Regions from separate parts of the Paenibacillus sp. 10L310 genome, predicted to be linked through region 4. Evidence: riboswitches for the same ligand, from Rfam matches in the RefSeq annotation. Region 4 holds a riboswitch; each other region holds the start of a gene.
The links. A riboswitch is a leader RNA that binds a small molecule or an ion and turns the genes downstream of it on or off. The one in region 4 is predicted to bind cyclic di-AMP.
Positions count from the first base shown of each region.

Region 1: another riboswitch for cyclic di-AMP. It lies ahead of AC1DE7_RS27940 (3D domain-containing protein); the one in region 4 lies ahead of AC1DE7_RS04070 (C40 family peptidase).
Region 2: another riboswitch for cyclic di-AMP. It lies ahead of AC1DE7_RS30535 (C40 family peptidase); the one in region 4 lies ahead of AC1DE7_RS04070 (C40 family peptidase).
Region 3: another riboswitch for cyclic di-AMP. It lies ahead of AC1DE7_RS00465 (HAD family hydrolase); the one in region 4 lies ahead of AC1DE7_RS04070 (C40 family peptidase).

Region 1 is NZ_JBFTKC010000022.1:50,555-55,578, reverse strand. Features, by position in the region: gene AC1DE7_RS27950 (HD domain-containing protein) at 1-1,271, shown strand, start outside; gene AC1DE7_RS27945 (TatD family hydrolase) at 1,605-2,375, shown strand; cyclic di-AMP (ydaO/yuaA leader) riboswitch at 2,617-2,870, shown strand; gene AC1DE7_RS27940 (3D domain-containing protein) at 3,144-4,328, shown strand; gene rnmV (ribonuclease M5) at 4,484-5,024, shown strand, end outside.
Region 2 is NZ_JBFTKC010000031.1:16,153-21,176, forward strand. Features, by position in the region: gene AC1DE7_RS30515 (4a-hydroxytetrahydrobiopterin dehydratase) at 1-135, shown strand, start outside; gene rbsK (ribokinase) at 180-1,163, shown strand; gene AC1DE7_RS30525 (c-type cytochrome) at 1,238-1,594, opposite strand; gene AC1DE7_RS30530 (GNAT family N-acetyltransferase) at 1,745-2,239, opposite strand; gene AC1DE7_RS30535 (C40 family peptidase) at 2,595-3,065, opposite strand; cyclic di-AMP (ydaO/yuaA leader) riboswitch at 3,069-3,206, opposite strand; gene AC1DE7_RS30540 (hypothetical protein) at 3,452-4,303, opposite strand; gene AC1DE7_RS30545 (M1 family metallopeptidase) at 4,314-5,024, opposite strand, start outside.
Region 3 is NZ_JBFTKC010000001.1:94,956-99,979, forward strand. Features, by position in the region: gene AC1DE7_RS00450 (urease accessory protein UreF) at 1-129, opposite strand, end outside; tRNA gene AC1DE7_RS00455 (tRNA-Leu) at 573-655, shown strand; gene AC1DE7_RS00460 (glutathione peroxidase) at 803-1,282, opposite strand; cyclic di-AMP (ydaO/yuaA leader) riboswitch at 1,655-1,830, shown strand; gene AC1DE7_RS00465 (HAD family hydrolase) at 1,949-2,344, shown strand; gene AC1DE7_RS00470 (HAD family hydrolase) at 2,519-3,202, shown strand; gene AC1DE7_RS00475 (Nramp family divalent metal transporter) at 3,307-4,602, opposite strand; gene AC1DE7_RS00480 (organic hydroperoxide resistance protein) at 5,003-5,024, shown strand, end outside.
Region 4 is NZ_JBFTKC010000001.1:823,567-828,590, reverse strand. Features, by position in the region: gene xynC (glucuronoarabinoxylan endo-1,4-beta-xylanase XynC) at 1-451, shown strand, start outside; tRNA gene AC1DE7_RS04080 (tRNA-Leu) at 597-680, opposite strand; gene pelA (pectate lyase) at 857-1,819, opposite strand; cyclic di-AMP (ydaO/yuaA leader) riboswitch at 2,239-2,370, shown strand; gene AC1DE7_RS04070 (C40 family peptidase) at 2,376-2,840, shown strand; gene AC1DE7_RS04065 (carboxymuconolactone decarboxylase family protein) at 2,914-3,243, opposite strand; gene AC1DE7_RS04060 (hypothetical protein) at 3,385-3,603, opposite strand; gene AC1DE7_RS04055 (hypothetical protein) at 3,723-4,052, opposite strand; gene AC1DE7_RS04050 (xanthine phosphoribosyltransferase) at 4,150-4,731, opposite strand; gene AC1DE7_RS04045 (YkvI family membrane protein) at 4,936-5,024, shown strand, end outside.

The DNA.
Region 1 (5,024 bases), on a different contig from region 4:
AACGTTTAACGGAAGAGAAAGTATTCAAAGATCCGGTACATAATTATATCCACGTGCAAGATCCGGTTATATGGCAGTTAATTAACACCCCGGAATTTCAGCGTTTACGCCGGATTCGTCAACTGGGTACTTCTTACCTTACCTTTCACGGAGCAGAGCATAGTCGGTTCTCACATTCACTAGGTGTTTATGAGATCACACGCAAGATCATCTCTCAATTTGAAAGAAGTCATTATTCGGATTGGCCGAAGGAAGAAAAGATTGTAGCTCTGTGTGCAGCTCTACTTCATGATCTCGGGCATGGGCCATTCTCTCACTCCATCGAGGAAGCTTTTGACATGAATCACGAAGATTGGACTTGTCGCATTATTACAGGTGATACCGAAGTAGGGGCGATCTTAAGACGGTATGCTCCTGATTTTCCTGAGAAAGTAGCGTCTGTCATTCAAAAAACGTATGAAAAGCCGATTGTGGTGAACTTGGTGACCAGTCCGCTTGATGCAGACCGAATGGATTATTTGCTCAGGGATGCCTATTTTACAGGTGTAAATTACGGCACGATTGACCTTGATCGTATCCTTCGGATGCTGCGTCCTTATCATGGGCGGATTGTAGTCAAGGAGTCAGGCATGCATGCTGTGGAGGATTACCTAATGTCTCGGTATCAGATGTATTGGCAGATTTACTTCCATCCGGTAACTCGTAGTTCTGAAATTATATTGCGGCAAATATTCAAGCGAGCGAAAACACTCCTACAACATGGTTTTCAATTCCGCTTCATGATTGATCCACTCCCTCAATTATTTGAAGGAGAATTATCCGTGGATGAATATTTGCAGTTGGATGAAGCATTAATTCAGACGGCATTTACGCAGTGGCGCAAGGAGGACGATACTGTTCTGAGTGAGTTATGCGAACGTTTTATGGATCGCAAGTTATATAAGTATGTAGAGCTTGAACAGGTCGACTTGACAATGATGGAAGAGATTCGGGAAGCTTTTGTACAGGCTGGCCTCGATCCCGAATATGATCTTGAAATTGATTTTCCTTCGGATAATCCGTATGATGTGTTTCGTCCGGATGAATCCACAGATAAGCAGATTCTTCTTCTGGATCGACAGGACAATTTACGTGAGTTGTCAGAAGTATCTGACATTGTCCGTTCCATCAGTGGGCTTCACCGAGGGAAACATCATTTGTATTACCCGCAAAACAAGGTGGATGCGATTATTCACGAATTACCGTCACATATACGCCCCTATTTCTTGTAATCGTGTGGGTATAATCCGATGAAGAATTTCGATATCAAAACACTTTCTAAAAGAGCTATTTTCCATGATACAGTAATCTGCTTTAATGGGGAGTATATGTAGATCGACATAATTTTGTAAATGCAAGCAGGCAGAATGAGCACAATTAGCAATATATAGATCAGAATATCCGTATATCTTCTATATATTGTAGTTGTGAAGAAACAAACGTAATGATGTAATACACAGATTACCCAAAATGTTTTATGTATGAGTCATTAAATTATTGAATTTTACAAATTGGATTTTGAAAAAGAAGATAGTCGTTATTTCGACATGAAGGGAGATACAGACATGATGCTGTTCGACACACATACACATCTGGATGCACCACAATTCGACGAGGACCGCGAGGACATGATTCAGCGTGCTGTAGATGCAGGAGTTGGTCGCATGATCAACATTGGTTTTAACCGGGAGACAATTCCAACCACAATGAAACTCGCTGAAACATATGACTTTATATATGCAGCTGTAGGTTGGCATCCCGTAGATGCGATCACAATGCAGGAGGGCGATTTGGAGTGGATTGCATCTTTATGCAAGCATGAAAAAGTGGTTGCGATCGGTGAGATTGGATTGGATTATCACTGGGATACTTCACCAAAAGAAATACAGCATCGCGTATTACGACAACAAATTGCTTTGGCGCGTGAAGTGAACATGCCAATTGTCATCCATAATCGGGATGCGCATGAGGATATCATAAGAATTTTGCGTGAAGAGAAGGCGGGTGAAGTTGGTGGTGTGATGCACTCGTTCTCGGGCAGCTGGGAAACAGCAAAAAGTTGCCTCGATATGGGCTTCCATCTCTCCTTCGGAGGACCGATCACATTCAAAAATGCAAAGCAACCCAAAGAGGTGCTGGAGAAGGTTCCTATGGACCGGTTTTTCATTGAAACAGATGCTCCATATTTGACACCGCACCCTTATCGTGGGAAGCGAAATGAGACAGCGCATGTACGTCTGGTTGCAGAGGCAGCTGCGGAAATTAAAGGCATTTCGGTGGAGGAAATTGCTGCAATAACAACCAAAAATGCCATGGAACGATTTGGGATTCGTTAAAAAAACGAGCAAATGAGGTGAAAAAGGCAGGTAAGCGGAGGTAATTTGCCCTTTGATCCAAATAAATCAAGAATATTACAATATTTTAACCAAATATTCAGAAAAACGTACTTGATCAACGCTTTACAACATGCATCAAAACAGGATATCATCTTTTCAGTGAATTGTTGTGCGGAAAATTGGACAGATGTTCGGGGGATGAACAAAGGGACACTTTCCGATGAAACAACATTACTTTCATGAATCAGTCTCGCTGAGTCTCCGTTAACGGAGAGCGGGGGAACCAATAGGGCTTAAACATCGGTGTATTTGGCCGATGCGCAACGTTCGCTGACCCAAAAGCAGCGAAGGGAACTGCGAAGCCGTATTTGATTTCTTCTTTGGGTCTCGGGGTGAATTCAAGGGCGTCCGCCATGAGCGGGTGACCCAAGATAGGGCGGCTCTCTTTCGCCCGAACCCGACAGCTAACCTCGCAAGCGGAAAAAGAGAGGCAACCTCGTGCATGAATTTCCGATATTCAAAATCATTCGGAAGCCACGAAAGAGTTCCTCTTACACTCTTTCTTTGGCTTTTTTGTTTTTGAATAAAAGAAATATTGTCATCATACGGTAGGTATTCAGGAGGATGACATCATGTTGCGAAGATTGATTCATGGTGCAGAACCGGATTATGTTGGTCCAATCTGTGTTCTGTAGAAAATTTGGTATAGTCACGTCAAAGACATCATGCATTACTTTAGACGGCGAGGCTATGAAGGAGGACGGAGAAGTGGGCACATTCCAACCAGAAGAGACCCATGAGTCACGATCATCCAGTAAGTCTTTCGCGTTGCGGTGGAAGCATGAGAACATGCGTCAAATGGCATTGATCGCGATTTTCTCAATTGCGCTTACAATCATGATCTTGTTAGTCGTTTACGGTCAGGCCGGGAAACAAATTTCGCTGGTTATTGATGGCAAAGCTCAGGTGGTAGAGACTCGTACAGGAATGCTTCAGGAAATGCTGGAGGAGCAGTCGATCACAGTCAGCCCTCACGATAAGGTATCCATGTCCATGAATGGGGCGATTACAGATGGAGACCGAATCGTTATTGAGCGGGCCGTTCCAGTTAACATTACGGCAGACGGAGACACCAAGACTCTGTATACAACCGATTCATCGGTAGAAGATGCAATTCAAAAATCAGGTATTCAAGTTGAAAGTAATGATAAAGTGTATCCGGCGCTTGGAACTGCTATCAAAGCGGAGATGAAGATCCGTGTAGTGCGCGTAACAAAGCGTACAGTGGATGTAGAGCAACCGATCGCTTACAAAGTCATTAAAACGGCTGACCCTAGCTTGTACAAAGGTGATAACCGTGTCGTTGTGAATGGCAAAGAAGGCACAATTGTACAGCATATCGAAAAGGTATTTCAGGATGGAGAATTGGTCTCCAAAAAAATGGTCGGCAAATCTGTCGCTAATAATCGTGTAGATAAAGTGATCGCTGTCGGCACCAAAGCAAAACCGGTCGTGAAAGAACCTGAGATTCAGACCGTATCGGCTCAAACTTCAACAACCAAAAAGGCTACAACAACGAACTCGAAGAAAACATCTGCCTCGGGCAGCAAAGTGATTACCGTATCCGGGACTTCTTTTAAATACTCCAAAGTACTTAAAAATGTATCCATGACTGCCTACTCTTCCGAAGAGCCTGGCATTGGAACTAAAACAGCTTCCGGGACTCGTGTAACGGAAGGACGCACCATTGCGGTTGATCCCAAAGTCATTCCAATTGGCTGGTGGGTATATATCGAAGGTCTGGGATTCCGTCGTGCGGAAGATACAGGCGGTGCCATTAAAGGCAACAAAATTGATGTGTATTATGACAGTGTGAAGCATGCCCTGAATTTTGGACGTAAGAAAGGCAAGACGGTCTACGTGATCGGTCCGGTGAAGCCGGAAGCGAACTAAAATCGTTTTACTTTGAAATGGGAATGCTATAAAATAGTTGCATGAATGATTCATGCGGAATATGCGGCGGAGGAGTCTGAATTCAGTCTCCCCCGCCGTTTGGCAGAGAAGAGGATATTCCTCTTCTTTTTGCGTTAGAAAGGAAGAAATGGAACATGATAAAAGAAGTCATTGTGGTGGAAGGCCGTGACGATACGGTAGCTATCCGTCGGGCCGTGGAAGCCGATACCATAGAAACAGGTGGATCAGCAATCAACCAACGCATTCTGAAGCGGATTGCGCTTGCTCAGGAGAGACGGGGAGTCATTGTACTGACAGATCCGGATCATGCTGGCGAACGCATTCGAAAAATTATTGCGAACAAGGTGCCAGGCTGCAAGCATGCCTTCATTCCGGAAGCCGATGCAACGCGCAAAGGGGACATTGGGGTGGAGAATGCCTCACCAGAGGCGATCCGTCATGCTCTGGCGCGCGTACATACTTCATACGAAGGTGCTCCGAGCCTGATTGATTGGGAGGACCTGATCGCGGCAGGACTTATCGTGCATCCGCAGGCTGCTGCACGTCGCATGGAGATGGGTAATCTGCTGGGCATCGGTTATTGTAACGGTAAGCAGTTCCACAAACGTCTCAGTGTATTTCAGATTACACGGGAAGAGTTCTCTACAGCATTAGCGCAAATTGAACGTGAAGGAT
Region 2 (5,024 bases), on a different contig from region 4:
CATCCTTTTATTACAATTGATTATACAACGGTTACGCTGCGTCTCACATCATGGGATGCGGGTGGTATCACATCTGTAGATATCAAGGAAGCAGGGCAATATAACGAAGCATATGACAAAATGAGGTCGCAATAACGAGGTCGGTTATTATCGCGCGGCCAGAAGTGAGTGAACCATACATGTCAGACTATAATCAGAAACAACCTCTTATTGCTGTCGTAGGCAGTCTCAATATGGATCTTGTGGTGAAGACAGACACGATTCCGGAAGAGGGAGAGACGGTGAGCGGTGAGGAGCTGCATTATCTCGCTGGTGGCAAAGGGGCCAACCAGGCTGTTGCCGCTGCGCGTCTGGGTGGACAGACTACGATGATTGGTGCGGTGGGATCGGACGGTTTTGGCGAACGTCTGCTGCACAGTCTGACGGAAAGTGGTGCAGATGCCTCGCAGGTTCGCATATTGGAAGACACGGTTACAGGGACAGCTTCCATCTGGCTTTCTCGGGGAGACAACCGGATTATCGTTATTCCTGGTGCGAATGGGCAAGTGGCGCCTGAAATGCTGGAAGAGGCGGATACGGTAAAAAGCCTGACTGCAGCCGCAGCGGTGCTACTACAGCTGGAGATCCCGCTGCCAGCGGTTACCCGCGCCGCCCAACTGGCGGCTGAAGGCAGCGCACTGGTGGTGCTCAACCCGGCTCCCGCGGTGCCGGGTCTGCCCCAGGAGCTCCTGCGGTGCGTCGACGTTGTCACGCCAAACCGCAGCGAGCTTGCCGTGCTTACCGGCCGGGATCATCTCCGGCCGGAAGACCTGGATGCGGCGGTCGCAGAGCTCGCCGCATCCCTCGGGGCCACTGTCGTCACGACGCTCGGCCCCGAGGGGGCTGTGTACGCGGCGGCGCCTGGTGGCCGCGTACAAGCAGGGCGTGCCGGCGCGTGCCGTGCGCCCGGCTACGCCGTAAGCGCCGTCGATACGACCGGCGCTGGCGATTGCTTCAACGGCGCGCTGGCGGTAGCTCTCGCGCGCGGTGAGACTTTGGACGCGGCCGTAGGCTTTGCCATGGGTGCGGCCGCGTTATCCGTGACAAAGCTCGGCGCCCAGTCCGGGATGCCGTACGCACGTGAAGTTGAGGCCTTTTTGGCTGAGCATGCCGCAGAGGCTTAATAATTGATATAACAAAGAGGCTCTTATTCTCCGAAAAGGGGATTAAGCGCCTCTTTGTTATGCGTGTGCAGAGATTATTTCTTCTCTGACAGCCACATGGCGATATTTGCAATCTCTTCGTCCTGCAGTTTGCCCTTGAAGGAAGGCATGCCACCTTTACCTTTGACAATCGTAGAATAGATCTTCTCCAGATCATCCTGGCTGCCGATGTTTGCCAGAGCAGGTCCTACGCCACCTTGAAGCTGATCCCCGTGACAGGAAATACAATTGGCTTTGACCAGTGCTTCAGCTTGTCCGGCATCCAATGTTACTTCCGGCATGGTTGGCTTGGCTTCTTCGGCCACTTCTTCTTTCCCTGGAAGCGTAAACATTAAAACAATAGCTAAAGCGCATGCTGCAAAAAATACTCCGCTCATGATCCATTTGTGCATCCCTTATGTCCCCTCCAGAATGAAAGATCATCTAACCTGAAACTATCCATATCATTATAACGGAACCTGTACTGACATCATAGCATTTTGTGGGAATTTTTTGAACTAATCACATAACAAGGGGCAAATTTGGTTGTTTTGCAATGGATTCTAACCGCGAGGCCCCTCATAAACCATACAGTGAAAGGGCTTCAAGCCGCTGGGGGTCTGTCGTTCGTATGTATCCTGGGTGGCAAATCCACTCTTCAGATAGACTTGAATGGCACGAGCATTCCAAGTGAGTACTTCCAGATCAATCTCATTCGTGGGATTTCGGCGAATAGCTTCTTGTACAATGGCATTGACAAAAGCTGTCCCTTGACCCTGACCACACAGCTCTGGATGCATGCCAAGGCCAATCCGGGTTACCCCTTGAAGTGGGAAGTATTGAGCAAACCCACATATACGATCGTCCTGATCCAGGACGATCGCATATTGCTCCTGCCGCAGCTGTGCATCTCCGAATTCCACTTCCAGAGCTTTCATCTGCTCCCAGGGGAGCCAGCTGTAGATATTGTAAGGCGGATCATACTGCCAACTGCAGATAAGCTCCGCATGTTCTTCTCGCATGGGTACAACGTGAAACGTCACAGGGGTTTCCTTCATACACCTGCATGCTCCTTTCCTTGAAACAGAACTCTTTGTCCACTCTACAAAAGAGATGTTCATTTAGCAAGTCTTCCTTCCCAAGAAAAAAAATGAAACAAAAGTTCCGGTAATTTCGTTTATATTATAACGGGATGGGTAAAAACATCATAAGGGCACGGACGAACGAACGCAAAATGAACCTGTTGATGTCGCAGGATATGCCCCGAGTATAACTTGCAACATGAATAAGGATTGAAGCACAAAAAAACCGCCGGATACATTCCTGCGGAGAATGTACCGGGCGGTTCTGTTATGCTTCTTGCTTCGTTCCAGTATGTTTAATGGTTACAGCATCATGTTGCTCAGCTTGTCCCTAGTCAAGGGCCAGTGATTCATATGCGTCCGTGCTCATAATCCGTTTTGCGCCAACATAACGATTGGCCCAATAGTTTTCACTCAATGCACTGATCGTAACGCCTTTGGAAGAAGAGGAGTGTGCGAACTTTCCATCCCCTACAAAGATTCCTACATGGGATACGCCTTTACCTGTTGTATTAAAGAACACCAGATCGCCAGCTCTCATTTCCATGCGGGATACGGAATCGCCCATGTCGAATTGGGAACTGGATTGGCGTGCCAAATCAATACCCAACTTTTCGAATACATACCGTGTAAATCCGGAGCAGTCAAAGCCGTTGAGCGTTGTTCCTCCACTTTGATATGTAGTTCCCATTGCTGAATCAATTACTTTGTCCATCTTAGAATCTGCGAATGCGCTACCTGCACCAAGCGATAATGCGAATGTGATGCTAAGTACAGCTGCGGTTAATTTCTTCTTGAACAAGAGATATTCCCCTTCCAACGCCTGCGAGGTTAGCTTAAGGATTCGGTTGAAGGTCCCCTATGATCCCTCTGTAGCAAGATCAATTCACCCATAACTGGTTCCCCCGCTTCCCAGGTGCCAGGAATTTGGCTATGCTAGTTATGCACCTGCGAAATCAAGAAATGATGATTTAATTTTAAGTAGTTACAAATATGAATGTAAATATTACAAAGTTGTTACTAAAAACTCACTGCGATTATTGTAACAGAGGAGTACGGCTTTGGCAACGTTTAGCAACAAATTTAGCAAAAAAAACCTCGACCTTTGACGGGGAAAGGTTGAGGGTTGCCTATTTATAAGTACATATTAGGCCATGAGTTTAACATTTGATGGTAACAATTTTTAAACTATCTGCTCTCACCTTTGGATATTTTGGACTGCCATAAACGGAAATGGCTGCATATTTTCCACAGACTTAATAGACACCTGGCAAGTGGATACGTCTGTTGTAGTATAAGCCCGGTAAGTCCCGTTAATAACCATGAGGCTGTAGTGAATGCCCCAAAGACGAGCAGGTGTACTCCGCCCAGCAGGAGTGCAATGCCGATTACGGCGATGAGATGACGCAGTGCAATCCAGAGGGCTTTGAGGGTGCCGTGAGCCCCGCCTTCTCCTTCTGGTGCCGAAACACCGAACTGCATGTAGAGTATGACATGGTGGATGATCCAACCATATACAATCCAGGCAGCAACATAAGGTATACCAGGCAAAAGTAATTGAAGGGAATGAAATCCGTCCATGAGAATTGAGTAAAGCTTCGGTATGAGCCAGTAGGCGGGCAGAAGTATCAATAATGTACGTATGGTGTGGAGCAGTAGCATCGGTTTCCACAGATTTTTGATTCCGCGGACAAAGGGGATGCGCTCTTCTGTAGAATTAAAGTGCTGAAGTGAGTAGAGCAGTCCTGCCTGAATGAGGGGGCTGATCAACATGCGAACCAGCAGCATGCCCCCGAGAATCCATAGATAACGATGAACCTCCGGATGGGTAGACAGGTTAAGTTGACTTTCCATTTTGAACAAAAGTGTACTCAGCTCACCGGCATCAGCATCTGGATAGCGAAGGAGCAGTGGGATGACGGCCGATTGTACCATTCGATAGAAGAAATATCCCCAAATGAGTTGATAGAGAAATAAGAGTGCGGCAATGAACATATGCTGACGGACGAGAAACCAGCCTTCACGTATTTTCGCTTTCACCGTTTCCACCTCACCATGACAGACCTCCGAATATGGCTTCTATTAGTTTGGTTACACTCATGCTCCAGCGGGACTTCGTCTGCTCATCCAGTCCGGATTTCAGGAAATTGTTCATATGGCGGTTCTCCAGCACGATCGAGTACAGGGGATCGGTCATGGCCCAGGATACGGGGGATGTGTGAGTTAATTTATACGTGATGCGATCTTCTTTGCCATTCCATTGCTTGGTGAGGATATGCCCGTCTTCAAAAGCAATGCGAACAGGAACGGCGCTGTAATCACTACCTTTTTTTGCGATCGTCACGGATGACTCGTACAATGTTTGACCGTCTTTCTGTACGGGCGTAACACGAATCTTCTCTACAGCAAAGTCAGCCATCCCGTTACTATAGACGTATTGATCAAAATAATCAGACCAGGAAGTGCGGGTCACTTGTTCCACAATTTTCTGAAAATCAGCCGAAGTGGGATGTTTGAAGCGGTACTTCTTCACATAGGTAGAGAGGATGCGTTCCATCTTTTTGGCACCGACTTGATGTTCGATACCAAGCAATACAAGTTTGCCACGTGTATAGACATTGGCTGCATACTCATTCTGTGAATCAAACTTCCAGGATTCTTGTGTTAAGGATGAAGGAGACGTAATCAGTCCCGATTGTACTGGCAGATTCGGAATCAATCCGTATTCCTGCTCCATCAGTTTGTCTTCTGCATAAGAGGT
Region 3 (5,024 bases), 730 kb from region 4:
ATCTTCAGCATTACGAATGGTACCCTCCCTGATATGGATATCCATGCCGAAGGAATGGGTGAACCCTCCAACCTGAATAGAGGAATCAAGCAGTTTGACATAATCGAGCAGCTTATTCCCACGGTTCACAATCATTCGCCTCCTGTGTTCGTTAAATGTCACTTAAAGTGACATTTATATTCCTTTTTGTTTGCTTTATGTTTAAAAATCCGAATTATATGATAGTTATCATCCCATAAATGTCCGCTTTTTGTCAATAGTATCCGTGAAATTAATGGATTAAATCTGGAATTTAATATTTGTGTTATTTTATATAACTTATTGTGTTATTTATGTGGTGAAGTTCATGGAGGACTATATATAAGGAAGGACTATATATAAATGAATCAACAAGATCGGCTCTTACCGAAAAAGAGGGGATCAAATCTAATCATATGCAGTTCATGGGTAAAGATGACGAGATTATGCGATTTTTGATGAAAATGCCTAGCTGAAAAAGAAGTATTAAAAAATACTTTACTTTTAGTTCTGAATCCGGTATAATCAATTCTGTTGCCGATTATTTACGACATGCGGTCGTGGTGGAATGGCAGACACGCTATCTTGAGGGGGTAGTGGGCGTATGCCCGTGGAGGTTCGAGTCCTCTCGACCGCATCATATGAACGATTAAAAAGAAGCTTTCCATTAATGGGAAGCTTCTTTTTTTTGTCTTTTTCGAACAGTATGACATCTGGGTTGAAAAAAGGCCATCCATTACCGGAGGAATGTTGCTCTACCTTCCGGCTACGGGTGGCCTGTGTATTATTTTTGAAGTAAGTTCTTGATATCTTCTTCAATCTTGTCCGGTGTTGTTTTGGGAGCATAACGTTTAATGACCTGTCCGTTCTGATCCACGAGGAATTTGGTGAAATTCCATTTGATTGCTTTGGAGCCGAGCAGGCCAGGAGCCTCTGTGCTAAGGTGTTGGAAAAGAGGGTGGGCGCTTGAACCGTTCACATCAATTTTCTCAAACATGGGGAAGCTCACGCCATAATTCATCTGACAGAACTCGGCAATATCGTCGGAAGATCCTTTTTCCTGTGCAAACTGGTTGCTTGGGAAACCAAGCACTTCAAATGGAGCATCTTGAAACTTGTCTTGCAATTCTTGCAGACCTTTGAATTGAGGGGTAAGGCCGCATGAGCTTGCCGTATTCACAATCAGGAGCACTTTGTCACGGTAGTCGGACATTTCAACTTCTTGACCGCGAAGGGTATTCACTTTGTAATCGTAGACTGTCATCTAAATCGCCTCCATTTATTTACTCTTATATCTTCTATTATATTGGTTGCAATTAAATATTGCAAAACTAATATGGTGTTAAAAGAATCAAAACAGGCAAGTTGTGCAGAATACGTGAATGAATTGCGAAGTGATTTACGCCAGAGTGAGAATTAGATAGCCTTGAAGAGATAGATAGAGTATAACTTTGTTGTAAGCGTTATTATGGATAGGAATTGGCAAAAATCTGCCGATTTGGTGATCTGGGCGGACTTTACACCGACATGGCACGGGTGTATGATTCATAACGTAATTTCAATTTAAACTAAAATGTACTTGAAAAACGAAACAAACGATAATATCGCTCGATCTTATCCTTAAGATATACGAACGATGTTTTAATCGCTGAGTTTCCATTCATTAATGAATGGGAAACGGGGGAACCAACGGAATGCGCTGTCCAGGACAGTGGGCATTCATGGGGTGAATTTTCCGGTGACAGCCGGAAATAGGGCGACTCTCGCGCCCGAATCCGTCAGCTAACCTCGTAAGCGTTAAAGGGAGAGGCAACAAGCCGTACGCTGGTTCATGGTGTTTTCGCCATGGGTTATTTAAGAAGCGTTCGGGAGGCCTTGGTCCCCCACGCTTCTTTTTTGTTGTCTTTTCACGCCAAGGGAGGAACGAATGATGGATACTGAGATGATCTTAGTGACTGCTCCAAATGAAGCAGGACGTAAATTTATCAAATTGCTGATGTACAAAAAAATGCCGTTTGCCGTTCTAACCAACAGTGCAGGGGAAGAGCGAAGACTCCGTAGAATCGGAGTAGAACATGTCATTCGCATGAATACGGCTGCAGCTCAAAAATGGTTTTTGCCGCAGGGCAGCGTAGGCAACGTGTTTATTTTCGAGAACAGCCTGAATCTGACCTGTCGTTATTTACAGATCTGCCGTTCATGGACATCGAAATCCCTGTGCGTCATTACGGAGCAGAGTCATCCTAAGGGCATCTATCGGGGCATGGGCGCAGACCGAATTGTATATTCGCTCAATGGGGAAGTTGGCTTTCTCCTCAATGGTTAATGCCATAGCTTGTGATTGCTCAGGTGTAAGGTGCCTGTTATAATTGAATGTATTAGAATCAATTTCAGAATTTACTCAAGGTATTATGAAATTGATTCATCGATAAACGGAAGTTTGAGGAGACTCATGCAGGATGGTGAGTCTTCTTTTTTATGCTTACAAGGAGGAATTGGCGTGCCGGATGTAGGTGGATTGAAATGGTTGTTTTTTGATGTTGGAGATACGCTGGTGGATGAATGGGAGCCGGTTGATGATATTATCGGACAGTTTGTCCGTGAAGCTTGTGCTTTGGGGTATCCGGTGAAGATTGAGGCGGTACGCGAACTGTTCGCGAACTGTTACCGAAAATATGAGCAATGGCCTATGAGAGTGGCAATTCGCACATTTGTTGAAGACGAGGGGCATCAGAAACAGATTCAGGACAAGCTGAAGTTTCAAAAAGATCTTGAACGTCCTTTTCCTTCAGCAGATTTTGTTCTTCAGCAGTTGTCACGGCATTATCGCATTGGCATTATTGCCAATCAGAGTCCTGGAACGGAAGAGAGACTGGAGAGTTACGGCTTGCGGAAGTATGTTGATGTTCTGGCATGTTCAGCTGAAGAAGGAGTGTCCAAGCCAGACCCTGAGTTATACGCTGTGGCCTTGAAGCAGGCCGGTTGTGAACCGGAGGAAGCCGTCATGATCGGAGATCGGATCGATAACGACATTATACCTGCTCGGAAGCTGGGCATGCGTACGATTCGAATTATGCAGGGTTACGGAAGATTCCAGCCAGAGCTATCGGATGACCAACGTGCGGATTGGACTGTTGATTCATTGGATCAACTCCTGCCGTTACTGATGCCAAATCAGGATTAGATTCAGATGGTTGTTTATTGGATTGCAACAATAAAGGCTGATCAACTTGGGTATAGCATACCGGAGTTGATCAGCCTTTTAGTATTTAGCCAATTAAAATGAGATTAGAACAACCGGATCGTCTGAATGATCAGATATACATTCAGCACAACGATAATCGCGGCAATGACCCATGAGATGATTTTGAGCCACAATTTGTTGGCGAATGCACCCATGCTTTTTTTATCACTTGTGAACATCACCAGGGGAATTACAGCAAAGGGCAATTGAAGCGACAGCACGACCTGGCTCAAAATGAGCAGTTCTTCTGTGCCATGTTCTCCTGCAATGGCTGTCACAATTACCGCCGGGATGATGGCGATCAGACGTGTGACCAGTCTGCGCAGCCAAGCCGGAATTCGAATGTTCAGGAAACCTTCCATAACGATCTGTCCAGCGAGTGTACCTGTAAGGGTAGAGTTCTGACCTGATGCTAACAGCGCCACACCGAACAGAATACTTGCAACCGTAGTACCTAATAGAGGTGTCAGCAGATGATAGGCATCAGCGATCTCAGCAACCTGCGTCATACCAGCACTGTGGAATACAGCAGCAGATACAATCAGGATGGCTGCATTGATGAACAGGGCCAGTGTCAGCGCAATCGTAGAATCCATGGTCGAGTACCGAATGGCTTCTTTTTTGCCCTGTGGTGTCTGTTCGATCTGACGGGTCTGCACAATGGAAGAATGCAGGTACAGATTATGCGGCATCACGGTTGCTCCGATAATACCAATGGCAATATAGAGCATGGCCGGGTTTTGCAGAATCTCAACATTTGGTACAAAACCATGGAGAACACCGCCCATATCCGGTTTTGCCAGAAACAGATCAATCCCGAAGCAGAGGGCGATGGTTGCCATCAGCACAATGACGAGAGTTTCCAAAGCGCGGAAGCCTTTGTTTTGCAGAACAAGAATCAGGAGTACATCAACTGCGGTGATGATAACGCCGTATAACATGGGGATGTTAAATAACAGTTTTAATGCGATGGCAGAACCAATGACTTCAGCCAGATCGGTAGCTGCAATGGCAAGCTCACACAGAATCCATAACATCATAACAACAGGCATGCTAAATCGTTCACGACAGGCTTGAGCCAGATCCCGTCCAGTGACGATACCGAGCTTGCCAGCCAGCGACTGAAGGACAACGGCCATCAGGTTCGATAACAGGATAACGGATAACAAGGTATACCCGAACTGCGAGCCGCCTGCGATATCTGTTGCCCAGTTCCCCGGGTCCATGTAACCTACGGCAACAAGGTATCCTGGGCCTACAAAGGCGAGGAATTTCTTCCACCATGCAGCATTCTGCGGAACTTTCATGGAACTATGTGCTTCTCCAAGGGAAGGGGTCATGCCCGCAGTAGACAATGATTCTCTTGAAGGAGCGTTGAACGGATTTTTTTTACTCATACGATAATCACCTGACTTTGAATTATTGATTTGGAGATATTGATGCGGTACAAACCGCTCATGATATATCTAAATTTTTATGTTTATTGTTACATTGTACTCCTTCAATTATTTTTGTCTAGTGCAACTTTTATGTATCAGCACAAAATTTCGGTTGTAGCTTGAATATGCCCCTTCGTATATTACCCAACCTTAGGGAAAATACAGCCATGGCATTGAAATGCATGAAAATAATAAAGTTGTAAAAGCTGATAAAGATACAAAATTGCGTTTCAAAATGAGCCAGAAGTTTAAATTGAAAGGAAGGCAGTAAAAAACTATATGGATAAGGGAGAGATTCTGAATGGAAGCTTTATATACAGCAG
Region 4 (5,024 bases):
GAGCGTAACAACGTTTGTTGCCAACGTTACTGGCGGAAATAGCGGCGGGAATACAGGCAGTGGCACTACGTATGAAGCCGAGACCGGAACGTCACTTACGGAAGCTACCATTGAAACAATCTACACCGGTTACACTGGGTCCGGGTATGTTAACTTCAATGCGATGACTGGTTCGGCCATTCAATGGAACGGCATTAATAACACGACAACAGGTACCAAAAACGTAAAGTTTCGTTATGCGCTGGAAAGCGGCACTCGGAACCTCGACATTTTTGTGAACGGAACCAAAGTCATTAGCAACGAGCCCTTTCCGGCTACGGGAAGCTGGTCCACTTGGGTTGAAAAAACAATACAGGTTCCCATGAACACGGGGACCAATACATTGAAAGTAGTTACCACCGGATCGGAAGGACCGAATATTGACAGCGTTAATGTTACCGCAGCACAATAAACGTTCCGTATGGCTGATGGAAGACATTTGCTGTACGTGCAGCTAAGCACTAACCTCTTGAATACTCATCACTAAAGTTAGTGTTATATCAAAAAATGCAAAAAAAGACTCCTTAAGCGTTAGCTTAAGGAGTCTTTTTATTAGATGCGGTCGAGAGGACTCGAACCTCCACGGGGGTTAGCCCACACGGACCTGAACCGTGCGCGTCTGCCAATTCCGCCACGACCGCATATTGTATCTCCGTCATCAATATCGGCGACAAGAAATAATATATCATGCGTAATCTATCATGTCAACACTGAAAGTAATAACAATAAAGCCCGAATCAGACGTCCATGTCGATTCGGGCTTTACCTTTAACTGCTGTTAATAGTTTGGTTCATTAAAACGGAAGCATACTACAAATTACAGCTTGGAAGGCCAGTTGCCATACCATGCATAACCGCCTCTTCTTTCTTTATCAATATCACTTAATTTGTATTTAACTACCCCGTCACGACCAATAAAGATTGGTTTATCCGTTCCGATCTCATAGAAGCGTGCCCAAATTGGTGCAGCTTTGGAATCAGCGATAATTTTACTATCTCCATTAGCTCTTTCATACTTGTAACCCGTAATTTTCACTTTGTTAAACCAAGCCTCCGCTCCTTTAATGGATGCGGTAATTTTAGCGTTAGCAGGTCTGGTTTTCAGAAATTTAACAATCGTTACACTCTCTCCAGCTGTCAGCGATGGCACTTCGTAGATTCTTGCGCTCGCTGGTTTAAGAGAGCTGGAATCATGTTGTTGTCCCCATGCTGTCAGCTTACCACCTGAAACGACCTGTGTATTCAGAATCGCCTCCACACCTTTGGCAACTGAATTTTTACTGCGGTTAGCAAGTGTGCTGTCGATAAATGAGAAATCACCTTTGCGTGCTGCTACTTCATCCAGCATGATCATTACATTAATCATGGCATCATCATTGTAAGTGATGTGCTTGTGGTATCCGGAGCTTTGGTAAACTTGTGGCCATCCGCCGTTTGAATACTGCATGTTGATCAAAAAGTTAATTCCTTTGATTGCAGCTGTGGAGTAACGCGGATCATTTGTCTTTTTAAATTCCTTCGCCAATCTTCTAATTTCTGAGTATGTAGCCTTGTTGTCTATCGTGGACTTTGCCCACTCTCCACTTGTCTGTTTATAATCTTTTCTCCAACCTCCATCCGGCAGCTGGTTCTTCAAAATATCAGAAATACTCGCTGTAGTACCCGACGCATCTGCAGCAGATACCGTCCCTACAGGGAGAACTGCCATTCCAACTACTGAGAACACCATCGTACATGCCAGGACAAAAGTAATTATTTTCTTCGCTTTCAAATGTAACACTCTCCTATGTTCGTTTTTATAAATCTTCCACTTCTACTTTACCTATGATACGCGTCTCTAAACCTCCTTTATTTGTATTTATCGCATAATAAAATCAATTTTAATCCAATATGTGGATTGGATAATCAGATAATATGCAAAAAATCGATTTTTGTCAATATATGCAACTTAATGAATATAATCTCTCTAATTCTACATAACGGGATAGTTCTTTTAACTCATGACAAACCTATTTATTTATCCAAATTCGTCTTAAACGAACCAATAATGACGTTTTTGTCATGAATGATACCCAAACTTGATCCCTTCTTTCATATAAAAACCTTAATTCCGCTAACATTGAGGTATTACGAAGGGTTTTAAATGGGTTTGACAATTACGCATTTATGCAATATAGTTTCAAATAGTTACAAAAACTTAATTATTCATTGCCGAGTTTCATGTTTGAAAACGGGGGAACCAATTTGGGTGAATTATTCTTATACATAGGAAATATAGGGAACCTTCTACCGAACCCTTAGCTAACTCCGTAGGCATCGAAGGGAGAACATTGATTTTGAAAAAACTGATTATCTCCATTTTTGGAGCAGCTGTATTATTTACATCCGGGGCAACAAGCACAGAGGCAAGCAGTATCAACTCCGTAGTGAACAACATGACAGGTATTCCTTACAAATGGGGTGGCACAACTGTAGCCGGCTTCGACTGTTCTGGTTTTATGAGATATCTTTTCAACAAATACAGCATTGAATTACCACGTACTTCGCAGCAGCAAGCCAAAGCAGGTACTCCCGTATCCAAGAGCAATGTTCGGACAGGTGATCTGGTGTTCTTTAATACAACAGGCAAAGGCATTTCACATACAGGTGTATATATCGGCGGCGGACAATTCGCTCATGCCTCCAGCAGTAAAGGTGTAAGCATCACGAAGTTATCGAATCCATACTTCAATGATCGTTATGTAACAGCACGTCGGGTAACTGGACAGTTTATGTATGATAAAATGTTAGGTAAAATGTGATTCACATACAAAAAGGCATCGGTTATTAACCGGATGCCTTTTTTGCACTTAAAAATGTATGTTGCATTGCTTACTAATGCAGCGCCTTCTGCACTCGCATCGCACCCTGAGACAGGGCATGTCCTCCACCAACAGCTCCAGCCACGGCTACGGTCTCCATAATCTCCTGATCTGTTGCGCCCTTAGCACGGGCTTCTTCTACATGGTAGAAGGTACATACCTCATTGTTGGCGAATAATCCAATGCCAAGCGCAATTAGCTGTTTTGTCTTCGCATCAATCACACCAGGTTGGAAACATTCTCCGGTAAACTCATGATACGACTTCACCACACCTGGCAGCACATCGCTTAATGCTCCAATCTGATCCTTGTAGGCATGAACTTTATCATTCATCAATGTCATGGCTTGTAGCACACCCTCTCGGCTATAGTTACAGATCTTCCTCACTGTACCTATCTTCTCTCCCGAGTGAGCCAATTATGCCAAGAAATCATGGTAATTCCAAACATTTAACGCTCATGGCCCTGCCATAATTATAAGCTGTTACTCACTAAGTGGACTCTGGCGCGGCTCGCTGAACAGCTGATAGCTGTAACCTCGGTCCAGCTTAACGACACGTCGATTCTGACGACGGATAAGTACCTGCTCGCCATCCCAGGCAACCACAATCCCCTTCACGTCGTTCGATTCCAGCTCGTCCCGTACGACTCTAACTTTCTCACCTGACAGACGCAGGGCGTCCAATTCTGTATCACTAATCATCTTCATGGCTCCTATATTTCAAATTTATTTACAAAAAGAGACCTAAATGAAAAGTCATTTAGGTCTCACGTGACTGTATTGGACTGTCATGTCATTCGAAATTATGTCCCGACTGAAAGTTACCGCTGCGCGTGCTCTTTGCTGTCGTTCTTCTCGAACCAAAAATCAAGCACTTTGGCGGACATCACACGTTCTTCAAGGTACTCCACTTGATGCGGTGTAAATTGTTCTTTCCAAGAGAAGGACAACTCTTCGCACAAGCCTACAATCGTCAGTAATTCTGACCAGGCAACATAGCGTTTGTACCAGAAAAATTGAGGATGTTCAATCATATAGGGATAAAGGTCATCGAATTCCGTATGTTTACAATCCAGGGCACGTTCAAAATGAACTTTCGATTCCGCCAGCTTATCATTAAAAAATTGTTCTGTTGCCGGTTGGTTCCCCATGGTGTTGCCTCCTCTCCCTAACATAACCCCATTATAAATGAAATCGGCGGTCATGCAAAGGCATAGTTCAAAAAATAGGCCCTATTCCTTTAAAATGTCACATTTCGTTATCGTCAAATTGTACTGTTCCATCGTTCAGGGAACGAATGCGTACCAAGGCTTCCACCGGAATACCCTGTTCACGAATCGTGCGTGCCCCTGCCTGGAAACTTTTCTCGACCACAACGCCGAATCCGACGAGTTCCGCGCCAGAACGCTCGATAATTTTGATGACGCCACGAGCGGCATCTCCATTGGCAATGATATCATCAATGAACAAAATGCGGTCATTCTCATGAATGAACTCGCGGGATACCATAATGTCAGTTACAATTCCTTTGGTAAAGGACGGTACACGTTCACAGTAAGCATCAGGATCAGCCAGAAGTGTTTTTTTGCGACGGGCGAATACAAGTGGCACCCCCAGTTCATAGGCTGCGGCAAACGCAACCGGAATCCCTGAGGATTCTACCGTGATTACCCGAGTTACTCCACTTTCACGAAAACGGGCAGCGAACTCACGTCCCATCTCCATCGTTAATGCAGGATCAATCTGGTGGTTCAACAGACCATCCAGCTTTAATACTTGATCCGAGATAACCACACCTTCTTGTAAAATTCGTTGTTTCAATAATTCCATGATTTGACCTCCCAAGCCTATCCTATGAGGTAAAAGTATCATATATCTATCTATAAGTTCAAGCGAAATTGCCTTGACGCTGTCCTTGAGACGCATTTCAAGCCAAAGCTCATTATCGATTGTCATGACTTTCGTGGGTCAAGCATACCTTGTACCATGGTACCCGCATGTCCAAACTATACAGGGGCCTGAGAGGGGAAACACATGAAACAGGCATTTCGGGTGCTGCAGATCGCATTTACATACATTGGAACGGTTGTTGGAGCCGGCTTCGCTACAGGGCAGGAAATTTT